Regions from separate parts of the Exiguobacterium acetylicum genome, predicted to be linked through region 2. Evidence: a T-box and tRNA genes for the amino acid it is inferred to sense, from the RefSeq annotation. Region 2 holds a T-box; the other holds one or more tRNA genes.
What was found. The T-box of region 2 lies ahead of tyrS (tyrosine--tRNA ligase). A T-box ahead of a tRNA ligase gene usually reads a tRNA of that ligase, here a tRNA-Tyr.

Region 1: it encodes a tRNA-Tyr, which carries the amino acid that the T-box ahead of tyrS (tyrosine--tRNA ligase) is inferred to sense. The anticodon was not compared.

What each region holds. Positions count from the first base shown of each region.
Region 1 covers NZ_CP082333.1:150,125-156,295, forward strand. The annotation lists rRNA gene K7G97_RS00885 (23S ribosomal RNA) at 1-1,212, shown strand, start outside; rRNA gene rrf (5S ribosomal RNA) at 1,260-1,375, shown strand; tRNA gene K7G97_RS00895 (tRNA-Asn) at 1,387-1,461, shown strand; tRNA gene K7G97_RS00900 (tRNA-Glu) at 1,464-1,538, shown strand; tRNA gene K7G97_RS00905 (tRNA-Thr) at 1,552-1,624, shown strand; tRNA gene K7G97_RS00910 (tRNA-Tyr) at 1,662-1,745, shown strand; tRNA gene K7G97_RS00915 (tRNA-Lys) at 1,750-1,822, shown strand; tRNA gene K7G97_RS00920 (tRNA-Gly) at 1,829-1,900, shown strand; tRNA gene K7G97_RS00925 (tRNA-Ala) at 1,910-1,985, shown strand; gene rocF (arginase) at 2,197-3,105, shown strand; gene sigW (RNA polymerase sigma factor SigW) at 3,231-3,794, shown strand; gene K7G97_RS00940 (anti-sigma factor) at 3,811-4,431, shown strand; gene cdaA (diadenylate cyclase CdaA) at 4,511-5,371, shown strand; gene K7G97_RS00950 (CdaR family protein) at 5,371-6,171, shown strand, end outside.
Region 2 covers NZ_CP082333.1:2,377,008-2,383,178, forward strand. The annotation lists gene K7G97_RS12375 (biotin transporter BioY) at 101-628, shown strand; gene tyrS (tyrosine--tRNA ligase) at 673-1,920, opposite strand; T-box leader at 1,977-2,183, opposite strand; gene K7G97_RS12385 (transglycosylase domain-containing protein) at 2,332-4,830, shown strand; gene acsA (acetate--CoA ligase) at 4,876-6,171, opposite strand, start outside.

The DNA of each region.
Region 1 (6,171 bases), 980 kb from region 2:
GTTAAGGAACTCGGCAAAATGGTCCCGTAACTTCGGGAGAAGGGACGCTCTACATGAGTAGAGCCGCAGTGAATAGGCCCAAACGACTGTTTAGCAAAAACACAGGTCTCTGCTAAATCGCAAGATGACGTATAGGGGCTGACGCCTGCCCGGTGCTGGAAGGTTAAGGGGATGGGTTAGCGCAAGCGAAGCTTTGAACCGAAGCCCCAGTAAACGGCGGCCGTAACTATAACGGTCCTAAGGTAGCGAAATTCCTTGTCGGGTAAGTTCCGACCCGCACGAAAGGCGTAACGATTTGGGCACTGTCTCAACGAGAGACCCGGTGAAATCATAGTACCTGTGAAGATGCAGGTTACCCGCGACAGGACGGAAAGACCCCATGGAGCTTTACTACAGCCTGATATTGAGGCTTTGTGCATGATGTACAGGATAGGCGGGAGACGTCGAGCCCGGAGCGCCAGCTTCGGAGGAGTCACCCTTGGGATACCGCCCTTCATGCATAGAGTCTCTAACTCGCAGCCGTGATCCGGCTGGAGGACCGTGTCAGGCGGGTAGTTTGACTGGGGCGGTCGCCTCCTAAACAGTAACGGAGGCGCCCAAAGGTTCCCTCAGAATGGTTGGAAATCATTCGTAGAGCGCAAAGGCAGAAGGGAGCTTGACTGCGAGACCTACAAGTCGAGCAGGGACGAAAGTCGGGCTTAGTGATCCGGTGGTTCCGCATGGAAGGGCCATCGCTCAACGGATAAAAGCTACCCTGGGGATAACAGGCTGATCTCCCCCAAGAGTCCACATCGACGGGGAGGTTTGGCACCTCGATGTCGGCTCATCGCATCCTGGGGCTGGAGTAGGTCCCAAGGGTTGGGCTGTTCGCCCATTAAAGCGGTACGCGAGCTGGGTTCAGAACGTCGTGAGACAGTTCGGTCCCTATCCGTCGTGGGCGCAGGAAATTTGAGGAGAGCTGTCCTTAGTACGAGAGGACCGGGATGGACGCACCGCTGGTGTACCAGTTGTTCCGCCAGGAGCATCGCTGGGTAGCTACGTGCGGACGGGATAAATGCTGAAAGCATCTAAGCATGAAGCCCCCTCCAAGATGAGATTTCCCTTTGAGTAATCAAGAAAGACCCCTCAGAGACGATGAGGTAGATAGGTCACGGGTGGAAGCATGGTGACATGTGGAGCTGAGTGATACTAATCGGTCGAGGCCTTGTTCTAGCAGATGCTTGTTGATGACTTCAGTTTTGAGGGCGCGAGCCCGATCGTCTGGTGACGATAGCCAAGTGGTCACACCCGTTCCCATGCCGAACACGGAAGTTAAGCACTTGAACGCCGAAAGTAGTTGGGGGCTTCCCCCTGTGAGGATAGGACGTTGCCAGGCATTTAATTTATTCCGCAATAGCTCAGTGGTAGAGCAACCGGCTGTTAACCGGTAGGTCGTAGGTTCAAATCCTACTTGCGGAGCCAATGGCCCGTTGGTCAAGCGGTTAAGACACCGCCCTTTCACGGCGGTAACACGGGTTCGAATCCCGTACGGGTCACCATTATACTTTTTGTGCCGGTGTAGCTCAGCTGGTAGAGCAACTGACTTGTAATCAGTAGGTCGCGGGTTCGACTCCTGTTGCCGGCACTGTTTTTCTCAATTGTATAATTTTCCTAGACAAACTGGGGGGGTAGCGAAGTGGCTAAACGCGGCGGACTGTAAATCCGCTCCCTCGGGTTCGGCGGTTCGAATCCGCCCCCCCCCACCATGTCGAGCCATTAGCTCAGTTGGTAGAGCATCTGACTTTTAATCAGAGGGTCGCAGGTTCGAATCCTGCATGGCTCATTTCTTGCGGAAGTAGTTCAGTGGTAGAATACGACCTTGCCAAGGTCGGGGTCGCGGGTTCGAATCCCGTCTTCCGCTTTTTCTTTCGGGGCCTTAGCTCAGCTGGGAGAGCGCCTGCCTTGCACGCAGGAGGTCAGCGGTTCGATCCCGCTAGGCTCCACCAATTTTATTTAAAGATCTTAAGCGAGTTTCGTTCGTCTTAAGTTTTTTTTATATGAAATGCCAAGCATAACCAGAGTACGTACGCAAGAACACCGTGATTCCCTTCACGGTGTTTTTTTGTATATTCATGCGTTTTTTTGTTGAGTTGAACCACTTGTTTGTTACCGCTTACAATACATGTAGAAGTGACTATGACATAGGGGGAATATCGTATGAACATCGCGTATATCAGCGTACCGTACCGTTATGGACAAGGAAAGCCAGGCACTGAACATGGACCTGCAGCTGTCGAAAAAGCGGGTCTACTCGCGACACTCGAAGCACGGGGACAAGAAGCAGTACGCTACGGGGAAGCGGCTGTCTTATCCGAGGATGCAGTCCGGGAAGAAGATCCGAAGCTGAAACGTCTTGAAGGCGTCGTCCATACGACGAATGACTTGCATCTGATCGTACGTGACGCGTTATCGGAACAACGTTTTCCGTTATTAGTCGGTGGTGATCACAGCATGGCGATCGGAACGATTGCAGGGTTACGTCAGACTGTACCACGTCTTGGCGTCATCTGGTTCGATGCACACGGTGATTTGAATACACCGGAAACATCACCGTCTGGCAACATCCACGGTATGCCGCTCGCTGTAGCCCTTGGGGAAGGACATCAGCGTTTAACGGAAGTCGGAGGAACAGATGTCAAGCTGCAACCGGAACATCTCGTCTTCATCGGATTACGTGACGTTGATCCAGGCGAACAAGAGCTGATTGATCGTCTTGGTATTCGTGTCTATGATATGGAAGCGATCCGAACTCGGGGAATGGACGCGATCATGGAAGAAGCGATTGCCTATTTGAAGGAAACGACGGATGCGTTCTATCTTAGCTTCGATATGGATGGTCTCGATCCATCGCTCGTCGTCGGTACAGGAACACGTGTCGCCGATGGCATTTTCTTAGACGATGCGAAGACGGTGCTCAAGCATTGCGCAACGGCAGAAGACTTCATTGCAGCTGAATTCGTTGAAGTGAATCCGTTACTTGAAGAAGGAAACGGAACAGCAGAACTTGCGAATGAACTGATCGGAGATCTACTTTTGGCAATGGAAACACATCGCTTAGTAAAATAATGGATAGAACTTGAACTCTTTTCATCGGGGTTCAAGTTTTTTTTGTTACAATTTAAAAGGAGATGAAACATTTATCGGTCGACTTCGTATAAGAGATTGACCGCATAGAGCGGGGGGTATTCAAAGTGGAAGAAACGACACTACGCTTAATTGAGCGAGTGAAACAGGGAGACCGTGATGCATTCGCGGCACTTGTTGATCTATATAAGGAAGGTGCCTTTCTTGTGGCTTTCCGTGTCTTGCGCGATCGAATGGAAGCGGAGGATGCGACACAAGAAGCCTTCATCCGTGTATTTACGAAGATTGATTCGTATAATGCACAATGGAAGTTCCGGACTTGGTTGTACCGAATCGTCACGAACGTATCGATTGACCGATTACGGAAAAAGAAACCTGATTATTCTCTTGATGCTGAGATGTCAGGTACTGAAGGACTGACATTGTATTCACAACTCGAGAGCAAGGACACCTTGCCGGAGGACCAAGTGGTCGATAACGAGCAACGAAACGAAGTCGGGGACGCGATTGCAGCTTTACCAGAAAAATACCGTGTCCCACTCGTCCTGAAATATGTAGAGGATCTTTCGCTAAAGGAAATCAGTGAAATGATCGAATTACCTGTCGCTACTGTCAAAACTAGAATTCATCGTGGACGAGAAGCGCTGAAGAAGCATTTTGCCAAACGATGAGAAGGAGGAACTCACCATGTCACGAGAGCATGTACATGAACGGATCCAGGATTATTTAGATCAAAACCAACCACCTGAGGAATTCGAGCGATTAGAAGCAGAGTTACGAGAAGTAGACGCGATGGACGAGTTCGAAGAGTATCGGCTCCTTGATGCTCGACTGCGTCAACTTCCAGCGCCTAAATTATCGGCAGATTTTACATCCCGCGTGCTGGCACAATTGCCCGACCAGGTGGATACGCCAAGCGCTGCTTTGCTACACCAACCGCAACCGTCCCGTTTTGGAGGGAAGATGAAGCAGTACCCATTGCTCGCGGCAGCGGCTGTTTTCTTACTCTTGTCGGTCGGTAGCCTAGGTGGTTATATGGCACAAGAAGAACATGACTTATCCTATACGAATGCACCAGGCATCGTCGCTCAAAATGGCGAGGTCGTCGTCCCGAAAGGCGTCACGGTCGATCAAGATCTATATGTCGAAGGCGGGAACGTCCGCATCGAAGGGAAAGTCAATGGTGACGTCATGACCGTTGACGGGAAAGCGTACACAGCGAGTGCCGGTAGCGTGACCGGAGAAATCAAGGAAATCGATCAATTATTCGAACGCGTATGGTACGGAATCAAGCGTCTATTTCAATAATCAGCTGGGACGAGTCGAACTCGTCCCTTTGTGCTATAATGGAAACTGTTTAAATCAGATGAGTTAGGGGGCACGGTTGGTGAATTACTTCAGCTGGCAACCACTTCAATTTCAATTGTTGAAACTGGGAGAAAACGTACATTGGTACGATTATATTAATGATGTGATTGATATCGCGGTCGTGACGTTCGTCATTTACCGGCTCATGATCATCGTCAAAGGAACAAAAGCGGTCCAGCTCATTAAAGGGATCTCGGTCATTTTGATCAGTTGGTTCCTGAGTGGCTTTTTTGGACTCAAAACACTGCAATTCTTATTGAATCAAATCATCACCTACGGATTACTAGGGATCATCATTATCTTCCAACCCGAACTTCGGCGCGGACTGGAACACTTAGGACGAACGAGTAAATTCTTTTCACGTAGTGCCATCAGTGATGAAGATGAACAAGTTCGAATCGTCGATGCACTCGTATCGTCTGCTCAGTACATGTCAAAACGTCGTATTGGGGCACTCGTGACGATTGAACGGGAGACCGGACTGAGTGAATACGTGGAGACGGGTATTCCGCTCGGTTCACAAATCACGAGTCAGTTGCTGATCAACTTGTTCATTCCGAATACACCCTTACATGATGGTGCCGTCATCGTCCAGCAAGGCAAGTTAGCAGCAGCCGCTTGTTACTTACCGCTGTCTGAGAGTGCACATATCTCAAAAGAGCTTGGAACACGTCACCGTGCTGCCATCGGTGTCAGTGAGGTGACGGATAGCGTCACGCTCGTCGTCTCGGAAGAAACGGGTGGTGTCTCACTCGCCATCAATGGACGTCTGTACCGGGAACTCGACGAAGAATCCTTACGAACGAAGTTACTTGAGACGATCGTCAAAGCCGAACCGACGAATACTTCCTTCTTGAACTGGATGGGGGCGAAAAAATAATGTTCGAAAAGTGGTTCAATGAACGCTGGTTTTTACGCATCGTTGCCGTCGCCTTAGCCGTCATGTTGTATTTGATGGTCGCAGGTTCGAATACGACGGGAAAAAGTGATGCCGCTAGTCTATTACCGATCGCAGGACAAGGTTCGACGAAATTTGACGTGCCGGTCACGGTCCAGTATGATGAATCGCAGTGGGTCGCCTATAATATTCCAGATAGTATGGAAGTGACCGTCAAAGGGCCGTCGAGTAGCTTGACGATGCTCCGGCTCGTTCAGGATTTTGGATTATCGATTGATTTGAAGGGACTCGACCCTGGCTATCATCGTGTCCGTGTCACAGCAACCGGCTTCGGAAAAGATGTCGAGGTGACACCGAAACAGGAGACGATTGAAGTTTTCCTCGATAAGAAGATTACAAAGGAAGTACCGGTACAAGTCGCCTTACTCAATAAAAACAAAATCGCTGAAGGATATGTCGCTGGAGAAGCGCAACCGAACCAACAAACTGTTGAAGTCACGGGAGGCGCAGAGAAGTTACAGGCGATTTCAGCAATCCAAGTACCGATCGATGTGACCGGTCGGGCAGAAACGTTCAAAGAGACGTTCAATGCTAAAGCGACTGACACGAACGGGAATACGATCAGTGCATCTTATCAACCGGAACAATTAGAAATCACAGTACCGATCTATAAGGAAAGTAAGACGGTACCGATTAATGTGAAGACAAAAGACAACGTCAAAAAAGGGTATACTGTCGTCAAGATCGTTCCCGTCACGACGGAAGCTCGTCTATATGGAACA
Region 2 (6,171 bases):
AATGTATACCTGGTCTTAAAAAAAGAGTGACGTCATTCATTCGTTTGTGTTAACCTTTAAATATACATAGTTAACACAAAAAGAAAAGAGGACTTCATTCATGAAAACTAGAGATTTAACTTTCATCGCCCTTGGTGCTGCCATCATCGCAGCCGTCAGCTCTTTGCCACAAATTCAACTCGTCGGCGCTGTTCCAATCACGCTCCAGATGCTCGCGATCATGACGGTCAGCGCGATTCTCGGTGGAAAACGTGGTGGACTCGCTGTCTTAATCTTCTTATTACTCGCAGCAGCTGGTCTACCGGTGCTTGGCGGAAAAGGCGGACTAGCCCCATTCGTCGGACCAACCGTTGGTTATTTGATTGCCTTTCCGATCGCTGGATTCTTCATCGGACTTGTTGCTGAAAAAACGCGTCGCTTCGTTCCCCTCTTCATCGGGATGATCGTCTTTGGTCTTGGTTTAGTCTACCTGCTTGGAACATTTGGTCTAATGGCTGTACTCGATCTATCGTTCAAAGATGCTTTTGCGATTAACTATCCTTTCATCTTATGGGATACGATCAAAGCTGTCATCGCCACGACGATTGCCGTTCGCTTGTTGCCACTCCGCTTATTCCGGACAGCTTAAAAAACGCTCTCTGCATCTATGTGCAGGGAGCGTTTCGTATATCATCAAGCATGCTCGACGACGAAGTATTTTTTCTTTCCGCGACGTACGATCGTAAAGCGACCGATTGCATCAGCTTCTGTGATTTCTTTCGTTAAGTCTTGCTCGCGTTCTCCGTTCAGGTAGATCGCACCGTTCGTTACGTCTTCACGTGCTTGACGTTTTGACGGACTGATTTTCGCCTCAACGAGAACGTCGACGAGGTTTGTCGCTTCACCGAGTGTAAAGCGCGGCATGCCTTTGAACGCATCTTCGATATCTTCGACTTGCAACGATTTAATATCTCCACTAAAGAGTGCCGTCGTAATACGTTGCGCTTGTGTCAGCCCTTCTTCACCATGGACGAGAACTGTCATCTCTTCTGCGAGACGACGTTGCGCGACACGCTTCTCTGGTGCTGCCTTGACTTCTTCTGCGAGCGCGTCGAGTTCTTCGTGCGTTAAGAACGTGAAGTATTTCAAGAACTTGATGACGTCAAGATCGTCAACGTTGAACCAGAATTGGTAGAACTCGTACGGTGACGTTTTGTCAGCGTCTAACCAAACCGCACCACCTGCTGTCTTACCGAATTTTTGACCGTCTGCTTTTGTAACAAGCGGTACCGTCAATCCGAATGCTTTTTCTTCATGACCCGCACGACGAATCAATTCCATCCCTGCTGTGATGTTCCCCCACTGGTCACTACCTCCGACTTGAAGACGGCATCCTTTGTCTTCGTAGAGTTTCAAGAAGTCAAACGATTGAAGTAGCATGTATGAGAACTCAGTGAATGAGATCCCGTTTTGAAGTCGTGAGTCAACAGAGTCTTTCGCAAGCATGTAGCTGACCGGGAAGTGTTTTCCGATATCGCGTAAGAAATCGATGATCGTCAAATCTTTCGTCCAGTCCAGGTTATTGGCGATCGTGACCGGATTTTCTCCTTCAAGTGGTAAGAAACGTGACAACTGGTCCTTAATCCGATTCGCGAACTCTTCGACGATATCCGATGTATTCAACGAACGTTCTGTTGCGCGACCACTCGGGTCTCCGATCATTCCCGTTGCTCCACCAACGAGACCTACGACATGGTGTCCTGCTTGTTGGAATCGTTTTAAGACTAAAATCGGCAACAAGTGCCCGATGTGCAATGAATCAGCTGTTGGATCGAAACCCGTGTATAGCGTTGTTGGTGTCTCGAGTAATGTCTTCAATCCTTCTTCATCCGTCATTTGGTTAATTAAACCGCGAAATTCTAAATCCTCTAATAACGTCATTGTGTCTCCTCCTAAAGTTCACTTTTAACAATAAAAAACCGCCCCTTCGTCTAAGACGAAGGGACGGAAGATTCCGTGGTACCACCCTGATTGCCCTTTACATAAAAGGACCACTTGGTTCGTCGATAACGGGACGGACCGCTTGATTTCTCAAGAAACTCCCGGAAGCGTAATTCGTAAGTTCACTGTGTCCTAGTTCGCAGCACCACTAGGTCTCTGTCACAGGGAGTGACTTACTACTGTATTCCGATCACTGTTTAACGTAATATATGAAAATAAGATGGTTTCATGATACGTCGAAGGCGAATCCGCTGTCAAGTCCGATTTCACTGGTGGATTTATGGTATAATACGTCTATCTGTGATTTAATATTAATTTACACCTAAGTTTAAGATGCAAAGGAGATCATTTATGCGCGAGAACTGGTTCAAGTTTTGGAATCACCCCCGGACGAAAGCCGTTCGGCACTGGTCGAATATCACATACGATGTTTCGTGGAACATCATTTTATTCCTCATCATAGCAGTCCTTCTCATCGGCAGCTTCTCTGTCGGAGCGGCTGGAGGATATTTCGCTTCCCTCGTCAAAGATACGAAAGCTCCACCTTTGACTGAGATGAAACAAGAAGTGAACAGTTATGCGGTGACAAGTCAAATTTATTGGGGAAGTGGCGAAAAGCTGACGAACATCTCAACGGATGAAGAACGTCAGCCGGTCGATATCAAAAACATCTCCCCTTATTTAATTGATGCGCTTCTATCAACGGAAGACGTAGATTTTTATCAACATGATGGAGTCGTTCCAAAAGCGACTTTACGAGCAGTCTTACAAGAATTGACGAATTCAGCGTCACGCACCGGCGGAAGTACGCTGACACAACAATTAATTAAAAACCAAATCCTGACGAACGAAGTTTCATTCGAACGGAAAGCAAAAGAAATCATCTTAGCGCTCCGCCTTGAAAATGCGATGTCAAAAGATGAAATTTTACAGGCATACTTGAATGTCGTCTCATTCGGACGAAATTCACTCGGGCGTAACATCGCTGGTATCGAAGCTGCTTCCCAAGGGGTCTTCAACAAATCAGCGAAAAAACTGACGTTACCACAAGCAGCTTTCCTCGCTGGTATTCCGAAAAACCCTTACTACTACACACCTTATCTACAAGGCGGTGTCGTCAAAAAAGACTTGACGCCAAGTGTCAATCGGATGAAGACCGTGTTGAAGCGGATGTACGTTGCAAAAAACATTACAAAAGAACAATATGAAAAAGCAATCAAACACGACATCACGAAAGACTTCGCGAAACAGTCGAAACGTTCGCGTGACACGTATCCGTATGTCTATGATTTAGCAGAACGTGAAGCGACGAAGATCATGACGAAGTACTTGATGAAACAAGATGGTGTGAAAGAAGACGAAGTCAAACCGTCTGAACTGGCAGAAGTCCGGGCAAACTATCAAGATCAAGCACTGGTTGCACTCCGTCAAGGTGGATACAAGGTTCATATGACGCTAGATAAAAAAATTCATGAATCGATGCAACAACCTGCGAAGAACAACGGGAACTTCCCTGGTGGCATGCAGTACAAACAAGTCGTCGATCCGAAAACGAAAAAAACCATTTCGAAACAAGATCCAGAAGAAACAGCAGCGGTCATGGTTCAGAATGAGACGGGGCGTATCCTCGGATTCGTTGGTGGACGTTACCTTGATGGAAAAGCCGATGATTTTAACCGAGCATTCCAAGCGAAACGTCAAATCGGGTCAACGGCAAAACCAATTCTCGTCTACTCGAACGGGATTGAAAATCGTTTGATCACTCCGGCATCTACCGTCAATGATGAAGAGTACTACTATCAGACCGTACCACGTCAACCAGGTGATCGTCCGATCAAGAACGAAGGTGGACGTTATCGTGGAAACGTGACGGTTCGTACAGCACTTGAACTCTCATTGAACGTACCTGCTGTTAAGATTTACGAGAAGATGAACATGTCGAACTCGATTCAAAAACTCGTCGATATGGGTGTTGAAGTGCCGGATGCGATTCGTTATGCTCCTTCGGCGGCACTCGGAACGATGGAGATCACACCGGTCGAACTTGCTGGTGCTTACGCGACACTCGCCAACTATGGTGAATTCGTGCAACCATACGTCATTTCGAAAATCACGAAAGACGGAAAAGATATCTATAAAGCAAAACCGAAGAAAAAACGAATTTATGAACCACGAACAGCTTACCTGACGCTTGATATGATGCGTGGCGTCTTCTCAAAAGGTACAGCAACGTTTGCTAAAGATCGGTTGAACGTTCCTGGAGATTGGGCTGGTAAGACAGGTACGACGAACGATGTCAAAGACTCTTACCTTGTCGGTTCCACTCCTGGTGTGACGCTTGCCGTTTGGACAGGACACGATCAGAACAACTCACTCATCGGTCCAACAACGTATTACCAACGAACACAAACGCTGTGGTCACAAATGGCGAATGCGACGTATGCTGCGAACAGTAGTTACTTCAAATCCGGTGCCCGCTTCACGCAACCATCTTCTGTAACAGCAAACGACTTTAAGAACAGTGGTCGCTTCAAAGAAGAAGATAAGAAGAAAAAAGCGGAAGAGGCAAAGAAAAAAGCCGAAGCGAAGAAAAAGAAAGAAGCAGAAGAAAAGAAAAAAGAAGCAGACGCACAGAAGAAAGAAGAGCAACAAAAAGAACAAGATCAAGCTAAAGAAAAAGCGGAAGCTGATGCTAAGAAAAAAGCAGCCGATGACGCCAAGCGTGCTGCCGATGCAAAAGCAAAAGCCGAAGCAGAGGCAAAAAAGAAAGCCGAAGCGGACGCTAAGAAACAGCAAGAACAACAGAAGAAACAAGATGAAAAGAAAAACGATGCTGCTTCTGAAAACTAACAAAAAGGATGAATCACCTGTCACGGTGATTCATCCTTTTTACGTTTAATCTTCCATCGTCGACAGATCACCTGTTTCAAGATTCAACTCCCATGCTTTCAGAACACGGCGCATGATTTTACCACTTCGTGTCTTCGGCAATTTATCCCGGAAATCGATTTCTCTCGGTGCCGCGTGAGCAGCCAGCCCCTCTTTGACGAATGCTTGGATTTCTTGTTTTAGCTCATCCGTTGGCTCGTAACCATCACGTAAGGCAATGAACGCCTTGATGATTTCACCGCGGACTGGATCTGGTTTCCCGATGACACCGGCTTCTGCGACAGCTGGGTGCTCGACGAGACGACTTTCGACCTCGAACGGACCAACCCGTTCTCCAGCAGTCATGATGACATCATCGACACGTCCTTGGAACCAGAAGTAACCTTCGTCATCCATATAGGCAGAATCCCCTGAGACATACCATCCTTTAAAGAAATACGATTCATATTTCTGCGGATTGTTCCAAATTTGACGCATCATCGATGGCCATGGTGTTTTTAAAGCAAGGTTCCCCATTCGGAATGGCGGTAACTCATTTCCTTGATCATCAATGATCGCAGCCTGAGTTCCTGGAATCGGTTTCCCCATCGATCCCGGTTTGATGTCCATCGACTTGTAGTTACAAATCATCATCGCGCCTGTCTCTGTCATCCACCATGTATCATGAATCCGTTGATCAAAGGCTTCTTTCCCCCAACGAATGACTTCTGGGTTCAACGGTTCGCCGACAGACAATACATGACGAAGACTTGAGAGATCATGATGATTCGCAACATCCGCTCCTGCTCCCATCAACATCCGGAAAGCCGTTGGTGCGCTATACCAGACCGTTACCTTGTACTTCTCGATGACACTGTACCAGAAATCCGGATTGAAGCGTCCACCGACGACGATGTTCGTCGCGCCATTCAAGAATGGTGCGAAGATACCGTAACTTGTTCCTGTGACCCACCCCGGGTCAGCCGTACACCAGTAGACATCATCTTCTTGGAGATCAAGTACCCAGCGACCTGTCATTAAGTGCTGAATCATCGCATTTTGAACGTGGAGCACACCTTTCGGCTTCCCTGTCGATCCTGAAGTGTAGTGCAGGATCAATCCGTCTTCACGATCTAACCAGACCGGTTCGAATACATCGGATGCTTGCTCGAACGCTTTGCGGAAATCGAGTAATGTGTCCGATTCTTCGACATCTTCGTCGACAAGTACTACCTTTTCAAGTGATTCCAGTTCCCCAACTGGAACACGTGGAAGCAGTGCCTTCGTCGTCACGAGTAACTTCGCTTCAGAATCAAGCAGGCG